Regions from separate parts of the Clostridium moutaii genome, predicted to be linked through region 1. Evidence: riboswitches for the same ligand, from Rfam matches in the RefSeq annotation. Region 1 holds a riboswitch; the other holds the start of a gene.
What was found. A riboswitch is a leader RNA that binds a small molecule or an ion and turns the genes downstream of it on or off. The one in region 1 is predicted to bind S-adenosylmethionine.
Positions count from the first base shown of each region.

Region 1 (6,403 bases):
CGAAAAATCCCAGTGAGTGGGTACCTTATAGGGCAAAGAAGAATAATGGGTATAACCTAAAATTATATTTATTATAATTATAAATACCGGAATCATGAAAAACCAGACTGACACCAGCATGTCACTTTTTTTCTTGGAAAAATCAATATCTATTGTTACAACTTGTTTTTTACCCTGAAGCCACAACTTCTGTAATTTAAGATTTTTTACAGCTCTATTGGATATCATATATACTAAAAAATTTATGAAAACAAAAGCAAATGTAGTAAACAAAATCATGCCTACATTCAAGAATTTATAGTTTAAAAAACTAAACAACAGAATAAAAGGAATTTCTACCACTAAATTGTTTCTTATAAATTGGGTTTTTATATGCTTGATTTCATCTGAATCAGCTTCGTCTTCTGGAACTCTCACTCCAAAAACAATTTCTTTTCTCGTAAATTTGGGAGTCAATATAGTAATTACAAGTATTATAATAAAAATAAAGAATAAATATATACACATAAACAAGTTCTCATTCATCTAATTTCACCTACCTTAATGATTCATTTATCGATTTTAATATATTTTTTAAATATGCCAGAACACAGCTGTAAAATATCATCTATTTTTTTACCCCTCAAATAAGCCTCTGATATTAAATAAGTGAACCCTTCCTCAAGTTTTTTATCAAAATCTTCCGTACTTTCAGGAAGTGTTTCGCTTACTACGGCTCCTTTCCTTCTGTCTATATTCAAGTAGCCATCTGACTTTAATTCATTGTAAGCTTTATTTACCGTATGAAGGTTTATTCCGATATCCTCCGCCAGCTGTCTTACAGAAGGAAGACTTTCTCCCAATTTTAGATTTCCCAGGGCTATTCCTTCTATAATTTGTCTTCTGAGCTGTTCATATATAGGTACTTCTGACTCAAAATCTATTTTAATTATCATAACTGCCCTCCTATTCTATCTGTTATATATAATATATAACAGATAGAATAATAGTGCAATAATTTTTAATATATTATTTTAAAATCAGCTTATCAAAATGCCATTAAGTAGATGTTTTAAAAAATAAGTTTAAAGAAAAAAGACAATTGGGAATCTGACCCCGGATTGTCTTTAACTTTATACTTTAAACTCTGAACTTTAATCTTTGTTCTCTGAACTTTGAATTGTGCATTGTCCGCTGTCAATTGTAAATCATCAATTGTGAATTGTGAATTATCAATTGCTTATCCCTCTCTATAAAATCCAGCTTTTTCCCTGAGTGTTTTCAGTTTTTCAATAGACCTTAAAAGAGTGTCATCCTTTTTTGCAAAATGCAGTCTTATTAAATAATTTATATCCTCCTTAAAGAAGCTTGAGCCAGGCACCGCACCTATTCCCACATCTTTTGCAAGCCACTCACAGAATTTCAAATCATCCTTTACATTAAACTCTGAAACATCTATGAGAACATAATAGGCTCCCTGTGGTTTGACATATTTAAGTCCTGCCTCGCTTAATCCCTGAAGAAACAAGTCCCTCTTTTTAGTATATAAATTTTTCAGCCAATCATAGTATTCCATAGGCAATTTAAGTCCGGCTACAACTGCTTCCTGAAGCGGCGCCGCCGCCCCAACCGTAAGAAAATCATGTACTTTCCTTACATTTTCTATGACTCTCTCATCACCTATGACATAACCTATCCGCCATCCGGTTATAGAATAAGTCTTGGAAAAAGAGCTGCAGCTTAAAGTCCTGTTGAACATACCTGGAAGTGAAGCAAAATAAACGTGTTTATGCGGATCCATCACAATATGCTCATATACTTCATCAGTTATTACAAAAGAATCGTATTTTTCTGCCAGGCCGGCTATGAATTTCAATTCCTCATAAGTAAACACCTTACCCGATGGATTGGATGGATTGCACAGTATAAGAGCCTTCGGCTTTTGCTTAAAAGCATTTTCGAGTTCAACCCTGTTAAAAGAAAAATCAGGCGGGTAAAGGGGTACATATATAGGCTCCGCTCCGCTTAATATTGCATCTGCCGCATAATTTTCATAAAAAGGAGAAAATACTATTACCTTATCTCCGGAATCACATACAGTCATAACAGAGGCCATCATCGCTTCCGTACTTCCACAGGTAACTGCAATTTGAGTTTCAGGATCTATATCAAGTCCCATAAATCTGGATTGTTTTTCTGCAAGAGCTTCTCTCAGGTTTTGTGCACCCCAGGTAATTGCATATTGATGAGGCCCTTTATCCGCTGCTATTTTAAGTGCTTCTCTTATTTCTTTAGGTGGATCAAAGTCCGGAAAACCCTGGGATAAATTAATTGCTCCATATTTATTCGATATTCTGGTCATTCTTCTTATAACCGAGTCAGTAAAATTAACTAGTTTTTTACTTAATTGAGGCATACAAACACATCCTTTCAAATAATTCCATAGTCAAGTGATTCTTTTAGGTCCAGACGGAGCCTGCTCATAAGGATGGGATAAATATCCGTAAACAAATAAAAGTCTGGGGAAACACCTCAGACTTAAAATTGCAAAATACATTCTCATCTTTCAGCTTCCGCTGCAGGATTTGGCACCACTATACAATGTACTGGTTGCCGGGTTTCAAAGGGCCTGTTCCCTCCACCTCTCTTGATAAGTTCAAGATTTATATTTATTGTTTTATTAATTATAACTATTTACATTTATTAAGTCAATGGCTATAATTTTGTTCTTTATAACATATTCCCACAGTTCCAGGTCCGGAATAAACTCCTACTATAGGACTTATCTGTCCTATCATATATGTATTTTCTACATTGGGCAATTTGGAAATTCTATTATAGACATTTTCAGCATCTTCCTGCGCATTGCCATGAACTATATATACATCGCAGGGAGATTTACTCAAAAACTGCCTGCCTATATCTATCATCTTACTTAAGGATTTCTTTCTGCCTCTTACTTTGTCATAGGTAAAACATACTCCCTGATTATCATCAAAATATACTATGGGTTTTATATCCAATACTTCACCTATGGTACCGGATATTTTTCCTATGCGCCCGCCCTTTCTGGCATACTCAAGTGTTCCAAAAACAAAAAGGAAGTGCATTTTACTTTTTATTTTTGGTATATCATCTACAATTTCATTAAAGCTCCTGCCCTGTTCAATGAGATTTCCACATTCCTTTAAAATAATTCCCTCTCCAAGGGAAGTTGACTTGGAATCATAAATATATGTAACTAATTTTTTATGCCTTTGGCTTACCATTTTCAATGCATTATATGTGCCTGAAAGCCCGCTGGAAATCGCCACGGCTATTACATGGGTATAATTTTCTTTTTCCAACTTATCAAAAACCTTTTCCATATCCTCTATTGAGGGCAGGGAGGACTTTGAAATTTCAATGTTCATATTATCATATACTTCTTTTGGAGTAATCTCAATCTTATCTATGTATTCCCTGTTTTTGTATATAATTCTAAAAGGTAAAATACTTATATTATACTTTTTTATGGTTTCACAATCTATATCACAAGCAGAGTCTGTCAAAAGTGCAATTTTTTCCATAAAGTTCCTCCTTTTACTCCTACTTAACTTAAATTATATCATACTAAAGGGAAAATATTCAAATTCTAAATAAGAGATAAGCTTTTAAGGCTATTTTAAGCTTCATCCTGGAAAATATATATATGACAATTATACAACTATACTAAATTTCATGAAAGGAGTTTTAGAACAGTATGGAAAGAATACTTTCAAAAAAAGGTCTATTTAAGATAATTCTGATTTTTTTGGCACTGTTATCTCTGTTTTTATGCCTTTACAGTATAAAACATTATAAATTCAACACACCATCCAAAAATATAACAGGGCAATTTAATCAGTTCAATGGTCATATGGCAAATAGGGACAGAAACCAAAATTCAACCGGTCAAAGGAATAATGGAAACATTCCAAGTGGAAACTGGAAATCATCTGGTGGCAATGTACAAAATCAGAATAATGGAAACGGGACTGCATCTTCTGGCAATGCACAAAGTCAAAATAAGGGAGGCAATATGACAAGGCCTGGTGTAAACGGTGAAAATGGGTTTACTTCTTCAAGCAACAAATTTGCACCATTGCTCACTGTATATCTGGCAATATTTCTTGTATTGTGTGTTGCGATCTATTATTTTTTCACCCGAAAAAATATGAAAATAAATACTAAAGATACTAAAATGCTTGTATTTTCAATGCTTTTTATAGGCTTGTTCTTGAGAATTGCATTATCCACCTCTATGGAAGGCTATGGTGGAGACGTAAGTTTGTTTAAAAGTTGGGCCTCTTCTGCAGCAAATAGTTTTTCTCAGTTTTACGTAAATTCTAGATCCAGCGACTACCCGCCTCTTTATATATATGTACTCTTCTTCATTGGCAAGGCAGCAAGTATAAGTTCAATAAGTCCCTACTATACTCTGCTTTTAAAACTCCCATCAATAATAGCGGATGTAGCTACAGCTTACTTGATATATAAATTGGCTCAAAAATATCTTCCTTTAGGGATAAGTATCTTTCTAAGTGCATTTTACATTTTTAATCCCGCTGTTTTTATAGATTCTGCCCTTTGGGGACAGGTGGATTCATTTTTTACGCTGCTTGTAGTACTTGCATTTTTATTATTATCGGAAAGGAAAACTGTTTTTTCTTCCATATTGTTTACCTGTTCAGTACTTATGAAACCTCAGGGGATTATATTCCTCCCTGTGCTTTTATTTGAACTGGTACGGGAAAAAAACCTAAAGATCATATTGAAGTCTATGGCTGCAGCTCTTGCAACAGCTTTAGTACTCATAATTCCATTTTCCTCCAATCAAAATGCACTGTGGATTTTTAAATTATATTCAAATACCATATCCGAATACCCTTATGCATCTGTAAACGGATTTAACTTTTTTAACTTAATAGGAGCAAATTATGAAAAGAACTCAAATATATTTTTCATATTCAGTTATAAGATCTGGGGAATGGCTGCAATTATTGCGATCACGGTATTTTCGTGGATAATCTACGCCAAGTTAAAAAGCAGAACACTGGCTTTCTCCTGCGCACTTATTCAGATTTCAGGAGTTTTTACCTTTTCTACTGGAATGCATGAAAGATATTTATTTCCGGCTGCTGCACTGTGTATTTTAGCTCTCATCTATTTAAAGGATAAAAGATTTCTCACATTGGTATTAGGATACACTATCACCATATACGGCAACATTTACCATATACTCTTTGGAGCTTTAGGGCGTATGAATTCCAATTCACACAGTCTGATAACTGATGGGATTTCCCTGTTAAATATCATCCTGTTTTTTTATCTGGCAAAGATACTAATTGATATTGCTTTTAGAGGAAAAACTTATACTATTTCAGACAATAATAAACCGTTACATAATATTTAAACTTAGTTTACATTTAGTATGGATTTTTTAAGGGGTTTTTAAGGTTAAAAGACAAAAATTAATAATAAGGAAATTTTTTATCTTAATGTATATACCTTACACAGTCAACATAGAGAGGAGTGAATACTTAATGGGAACATGGCTTTCCATTAAAGCTAAAATATGAGTATTAAAAAAGCAATAATTCCTGCTGCTGGCCTGGGGACAAGATTTTTGCCAGCTACAAAGGCCCAACCTAAAGAAATGCTGCCCATAGTTGATAAACCAACTATTCAATATATAGTGGAAGAGGCAGTATCTTCCGGTATTGAGGAAATATTAATAATTACAGGTAAAAACAAAAGAGCTATCGAGGATCATTTTGATAAATCCGTTGAATTGGAAGATGAGCTTAAAAGAAGCAATAAAGTGACTTTACTGAAGCTCGTTCAAAATATATCCAACATGGTGAATATATATTATATACGACAAAGAGAACCACGAGGATTAGGTCATGCCATAAGCCTGGCTAAAAGTTTTATAGAAGACAAACCCTTTGCAGTTATGTTAGGTGATGACATAGTTGACAGCAAAGTACCTTGTCTTAAACAATTAATGGATTGCTATGATAAACACAATGGATCCATTTTAGGAGTACAGCCAGTAAGTGAAAGTATGATTTCCAAATATGGCATTGTAAGTGGAACAAAAATTGAGAATCTGGTTTATAAAGTGAATGATCTAGTAGAAAAGCCCGAGATAGAAAAGGCTCCTTCAAATATTGCCATTCTGGGAAGATATATAATAACACCAGGGATATTTGAAATTCTTGACAAAACCAAACCAGATAAAAATGGAGAAATACAGCTGACTGACGCGTTGAAATCCCTTGCAAAAATAGAACCCATGTATGCTTATAATTTTCATGGAAAAAGATATGATGCCGGAGATAAATTGGGATTTTTAGAGGCAAACATACATTATGCCTTAAAGAGACAGGATTTAAAAGAA
Region 1 is NZ_JBGEWD010000008.1:94-6,496, reverse strand. It holds gene AB8U03_RS09490 (DUF1648 domain-containing protein) at 1-525, opposite strand, end outside; gene AB8U03_RS09485 (GntR family transcriptional regulator) at 549-935, opposite strand; gene AB8U03_RS09480 (pyridoxal phosphate-dependent aminotransferase) at 1,220-2,395, opposite strand; SAM riboswitch class I at 2,536-2,636, opposite strand; gene AB8U03_RS09475 (DegV family protein) at 2,688-3,548, opposite strand; gene AB8U03_RS09470 (hypothetical protein) at 3,722-5,413, shown strand; gene galU (UTP--glucose-1-phosphate uridylyltransferase GalU) at 5,576-6,403, shown strand, end outside.

Region 2 (6,403 bases), on a different contig from region 1:
ATGGAAGATCCATTGTTCACCACGTGTGCATTGGTTACTATATCTCCTTTTGTATCATATAAAAAGCCAGAACCGGTTATATTTTCGCTGCCATTTTTTACTTCCAGGGATACAACCAGTTTTTGATTTTCATGTATTATTGCCTTTAAATTTTTGGGCTTAGGAGCACTTAGTGCTTCAGCCACATCTCCTAATTTAGATGAACTTCTAGAGGATTTAAGACTTATATTTCTATGTATAATTATACATGCAACAGCACCAAATACTACAAGGGCTATTGTTATAAGAAGGGAGATTACAAAATTTCTATTTATTTTCATAATTGTCCTCCTGTGGCAAGACCCAGGTTATATTTGTAATTTTAATATGATGGCCTTTTGATGTCCCATATTCTGTATTCTCAAATTGACCTGTGTCATTTATATCCAGATGGTTAGGATATACGTAAGTAGAGTCACTTCCCAGTTCAGTATTGTTGGAATCATACATGGTATAGTATATCTGCACTGAACTTATTGGCTTTGTAGCTATATTTTTAATATTTCCCTTGATTACAAAATCCCCATATTTATTTACAGAAGTGGAAGTGGAAGTTACTTCTACTGCATTGGTCTTATTATTTTTGTCTTCCATAGCTGCTGAGGCCATGGCATTCTGAAGTCTGGTTTGTTCAGCCGCTTCAAAGGAATTTTTTTCAGATATTATAATTTGTTTAAAATTAATTAATTTCTTATCATTTGGATTATAAGTAATACCCTTGTTTAAAGTTTGAAGGGCAGAAGTAAAATCATTTTTCTTCAAGTATTCGTTTGCAGTATCATAAGCTATGCTGCTTATTCTCTTTCTGAGTTCCGCAGCAGTTTCACTGGCTTCTTTTACATTGTAATTGGATATTTTATTGAGGAGTTCAGCCAAATCCTCTATACTGCTTTTATTATTCATTTCGTTTTTTATCTGTAGTACAGTTATACCCATCTTCTTATTGTCTATGTTTTTATTTAATAGGGAATAAAAAGCTCCAGCTTTATCTGATATTAAATTACTGGTCTCATCCAGTTCATTTAAAGCTTTATTATAATCTTTTTTCTTTATGTAACTGTCTAGAACATTTATATGGGAGTTTACAATTTCACCATCCTGTAAAAATTTTTTATCCGCCTTTAAAGTTTCATTATTTGGACGTAAGCTTAAAGCTTTGTCTATTATTGGATAAGCACCTGATATATTACCTTGAAGTGCCATGTTTTCAGCAGTTATTCTATTTTTTTCTACACTTTTTGAAATAGAAACCTGATAGAAATAATAGGTACAGGTTAAACTTACAGTAATTACTGCGGATAAAAGAGGCATGACCACATTTATATTTTTATAAAAAGGAATTTTACAGCAAGTTTTATTGTTATCTTCTTTATTTAAATTAGAATCTGTTATATTGACATTTGGTTTATCTAGAGTTAAAGCATTCACCCGATCCTTTTCTATGTTTTGTTTTAGGGCTTGCCTTATATTATGAACTTGAATGGTGCTGTCATTTAAATTTTCCTCTTTAGTATTATCTTTTAAATTGGTTCCACATTTTTCACAAAATAAAGCTTCACTGGAAACTCTAGTTCCGCATTTATAACAAAACATTGTGTTATTCTCCTTAAAATTATTAATTTTCGCATCCATGGCAGCTTTCGCAATTTGAAACATCAGGATTAAATACAGGTGCTATAGTGAATTTCCCGTCTCCAAGGCCATTTTCACTTCCACAAAGGAATATAAAACCACTAAATTGTACGAATAAATTCTTATCTACTATAAAGCTTATATCCTTTACCTGTTGAATTAAATCATTATCAGTTTTATTGTCCACACTTATGTTGAAACGGGGACCATGACAGGACATACCTTCTAAATAGATTCTTATTACATCACAAGTTATATTGTTTTCAGTCAAAAACTTTTTAAATTCGCTATAGGCTATATCGCTTATTTTTATAAAATTCATATAAAACCCTCTCTTATATATAATAATTTATTTTTTGTAAGTAGATAAATATACTTTATATGTATTGTATCAAAAATTTTATATTTGTACTATAGTAATTTATTTATAGCAAATATTATTATATTTTGTTAAAATAAGTATGTATAAGATAGAATCACTTAATTTCATAGAGCGGAGATGTAAACATGAATAAAAAAGATTTAGCAAATATAAGGAAGGAATTTAAATTGGGAAGCTATAAGCTGCCTATTAAAGAGGTCTACAGCGTATATTTAAAAAAAGATAATGGAGAAATAATAACCAGAGAATTGGAACATTTTGAAATGATGGAAATAGAAAAAAGAGAACTTTATTTAAATAATTTTAAGAAGGTGCTCACAGGTTCCCTGGATTCCAAGATATTTGAATTGAATTTTAGAGAAATGGAAAAGGAAAAAAATCCAGATGATAGTGAAAATACTCAGCGTATATTGTATAATGCTTTAAATTCCAAGGAGAGCATAGCTGAATTCGGAGATAAAGTAGTGGATAAAATATCTAAAAATTACACTTACGATACAGATGTAGTGATAAATTTTATAAAAGCAGAGTATTACAGCAGCAATAAAAAAAATGAGGATGAAGGAGATAGTGACATAGAGGATTATGTGCAGGCCGTAGAATTTTTATTGTGTAGTGTAAATAAAGTGGAAATTCCCAAGAAAGTATTAAAATTTGACTATACTGAAATGAAATTCAAGCCAAATTCTGCACTGGACATGATTATAAATTTAAATTCTCCCCTAGATGGATTTATGTTTCCAAGTTTTACATGTCAGTATGTAGATGTAAATAAGATAATATATTACTCTTCAAAGGCCAAACAAATTAATGGTACTTTTGTAGAGAAGGTACTGGATTGTACAATAAAACCTACAGCAGTAGAAGAAAAAGAAAATTTTAATGCCATATTGGGCACTGCAGTAGGAGGCAAAATAAAACCGGATATTATGCAGGATATATATGAAAAGATAAATGAAAAGCTTGATGAAGAAGACAGGGAAGAAGAACCAACCTTAGATATGAATGAAGTTACAAGGGTACTGGGTGAAAGTGGTGTAGAAAGTGTACAATCTATTAAAAATGCCTTTCAGGAAGTATGCGGGGAAGATTATGAGTTTAAAGCCAGGAATGTAGTTCCTGATTTTAAAAGTAAATCTATAAAGATTGAGAATGAAAATACAAGCATAACCATAAAACCACAGGATTTAAGCAGTGTAAGGCAGGTAGTGGATAAAAAAGGCAGGAAATGTCTATTAATAGAGCTGAAAGAAGATATGGTTGTAAATGGACTTAACCTGGAGACTGAGGAGATAGAGGATTATATTTAAATTTTTAATTTTCCAGTAAAAAATTTATTGACAATGTTTAATATTGCTGATATACTGATTGTCATAATATTAAATATTGAATAAACTTATTAAGAGAGGTGGAGGGAAAGGCCCTATGAAACCCAGCAACCAGTATTGATTAATGCATTGGTGCTAATTCCTGCAGCCTATAGCTGAGAGATGAGGTAATCATGAGAATATAAACTCAGGGGTTTCCTCTGAGTTTTTTATAATTTAATTAAATACAAATTTTAAAGGTTGACCAGAAAAACTGGAGACTAAATTTTGATTTTTATAAGATTTAGTCTCTTTTTTGTTTTGCCGCAATTTATTTTAATTAAAGAGAAAGATGGTATATAGGCAATTATTAAAAGAAAGGAGGAGGAAGGAAATTATTATGATAAGTGTACAAAATTTAAGTAAAACCTTTAGTACGCCTAAAGGTAAAATTCAAGTACTAAAAGATATAAATCTTAAAGTGGAGAAAGGAGATATTTTCGGAATAATAGGCTTTAGCGGAGCTGGAAAGTCTACAATGATACGCTGCTTAAATAGGCTTGAAGAACCTACTTCAGGCACTGTACTCATTGGAGACAAAGATATTACTGCTATGGATAAAAACGAACTTAGAGAAGCTAGAAAAAAAATTGGAATAATATTTCAAGACTTTAATTTATTTGATTCAATGACTGTATATAAGAACGTAGCTTTTCCTCTAAAGATATCTGGTTATCCTGAACAAAAGATAAAGAATAGAGTGCATGAAATATTGAATTTAGTAGAGCTGAGTGACAAGGTGGATTCTTATCCTGCCCAATTAAGCGGAGGTCAGAAGCAGAGAGTGGGTATAGCCAGGGCACTGGCCAATGAACCAGATGTGTTATTAAGTGATGAAGCTACCTCCGCATTAGATCCACAGACCACTTATTCCATATTGGAGCTTTTAAGGGATATAAATAAAAAACTTAATTTAACTATTCTGCTTATAACCCATGAGTTGGATGTTATTAAATATATCTGCAATAATATGGCAGTGATTGAAGAAGGTAAGATTGTGGAAACAGGAAGCACAAATTCAGTATTTTTAAATCCTAAAAGTGATACTGCTAAAAAGTTTGTTAAAATAATGAGAAATCTCAGTGTGAATTCCGATTATCCTGGAGGTGAGGTAATATGACTGATGATTTTAAAATGTTGATTCTAAAAGGATTGTCGGAAACCATAGAAATGGTAATTATAGCTGGCTGCATAGCACTGCTCATCGGGCTGCCGCTTGGAATTATTTTGGTTGTTACTAAAAAAGGACATATTTTAGAGCATGAAAAATTAAATAAAGTATTGGCTGCTATAGTAAATGCAATAAGATCCCTTCCTTCTATAATATTAATTGTGGTTTTACTGCCATTAGCCAGATTGATTGTAGGAACTACATTGGGTATGAAGGCAGCTATTGTTCCCATATCCATAGGAATAGCACCTTTTTTAGCTAGAATTATTGAAACATCAATAGAAGAAGTAGAATGGGGAAAAATTGAAGCAGCTTTGGCTGTGGGAGCAAAACCATTTCAAATTATATTAAAAGTTTTAATACCAGAAGCACTGCCTTCACTTATAAGAGGGATTACAATTTCAATTATATCCATTATTGAATTTACTGCTGTAGCTGGTGCTATAGGAGCAGGAGGATTGGGAAGCCTGGCAATACGTTTTGGATATGAGAGATTTCGTGAAGATATTATGGTAGCTACTGTTGTGCTGTTAATTTGCCTGGTGCAGATCATACAGTTTTCAGGAGACCATATTTCTAGATATGTAAATAAAAAAAGATATAAATTTGATTGATTATTTTAAGGGAGATGAATTAATATGAAAAAGAAAAGTGTAATATCATTGATGCTGGTGTTGGTTGTAGGATTGTTTTCAGGCTGTGGAAACAGCAGTGATTCAAAGAGTACAAGCAGTTCAAGCGATAAGAGCAAGAGTGTTACAGTGAAGATAGGAGCTGCAGCAGTGCCCCATGCGGAAATATTAAACCACATAAAACCTGCTCTGGCAAAAGAGGGAATCAATTTGGATGTTGTGGTACTGGATGATGAGGATCAGTTAAATCCAGCTTTACAGGAAAAACAGATAGATGCAAATTATTTTCAGCATTTACCTTATTTGGAGTCTGTAGCTAAAGAAAAAGGATACAATTTTGCAGTAGCTGGAAAGGTTCATGTGGAGCCAATAGGTTTTTATTCTGATAAAATTAAATCAAAAGATGAGCTCAAAAGTGGAGCCAAAATTGCAATACCTAATAATCCCTCCAATGAATACAGGGCTTTGGAACTTCTTCAGGAACAGGGATTAATTAAATTAAAATCTGGAATAGCTAACTATAGTGCTACACCTTCGGATATTGTGGATAACCCTAAAAATCTTCAGTTTGTAGAAGTTGATGCAGCTCAGCTTCCCAGAGTATTGCCGGATGTAGATGGTTCCATAATAAATACAAATCTTGTACTTGAGGCAAAAATGGATCCTAATAAAGCATTATTTAGAGAGGATAGTAAATCACCTTATGCTAATCTTATTGTAGTAAGAAAGGGCGATGAAAATAAAAAGGAAATAAAAGAAATAGTAAAAAAGCTTAATTCAGAGGATGTAAGAAATTTTATAAAGAGTAAATATGGAGTTGCAGTAGTGCCAGCTTTTTAAAGGGGAGGTATAGCGTTGAGTATTAACATAAAATCTCCGGAAGTGGAAATAAGGGAATCCAGACTAGGTTCAATTACGGGATTTGGTGGAAGTGCTAAAGAATTATGCAGCAAATCCAGAAGTGGAAAGTTATGCGAAAAGAGAAGAAGTTTTAGCCAATGCCTGGGATGCAGTTCGGGAAATGCACTATGCCAATTGGTTATGATACAGGATGCGGTAGTAATAAATCATGCGCCTATAGGGTGTGCAGCCGACTTTCAGGATTATAATTTCACAAATAGAGTAGGACAGAGAAAGAGAAAATTACCTTTAAAAAATGCCAGGTTGTTAAATACCAATT
Region 2 is NZ_JBGEWD010000012.1:10,293-16,695, reverse strand. It holds gene AB8U03_RS12395 (S1C family serine protease) at 1-320, opposite strand, end outside; gene AB8U03_RS12390 (FxLYD domain-containing protein) at 307-1,632, opposite strand; gene AB8U03_RS12385 (HesB-like protein) at 1,655-1,993, opposite strand; gene AB8U03_RS12380 (DUF4317 domain-containing protein) at 2,179-3,363, shown strand; SAM riboswitch class I at 3,447-3,550, shown strand; gene AB8U03_RS12375 (methionine ABC transporter ATP-binding protein) at 3,761-4,540, shown strand; gene AB8U03_RS12370 (methionine ABC transporter permease) at 4,537-5,205, shown strand; gene AB8U03_RS12365 (MetQ/NlpA family ABC transporter substrate-binding protein) at 5,230-6,063, shown strand; gene AB8U03_RS12360 (nitrogenase component 1) at 6,079-6,403, shown strand, end outside.
Region 2: it holds a riboswitch for S-adenosylmethionine, as region 1 does, so the genes downstream of both, AB8U03_RS12375 (methionine ABC transporter ATP-binding protein) here and AB8U03_RS09480 (pyridoxal phosphate-dependent aminotransferase) in region 1, are expected to answer to the same signal.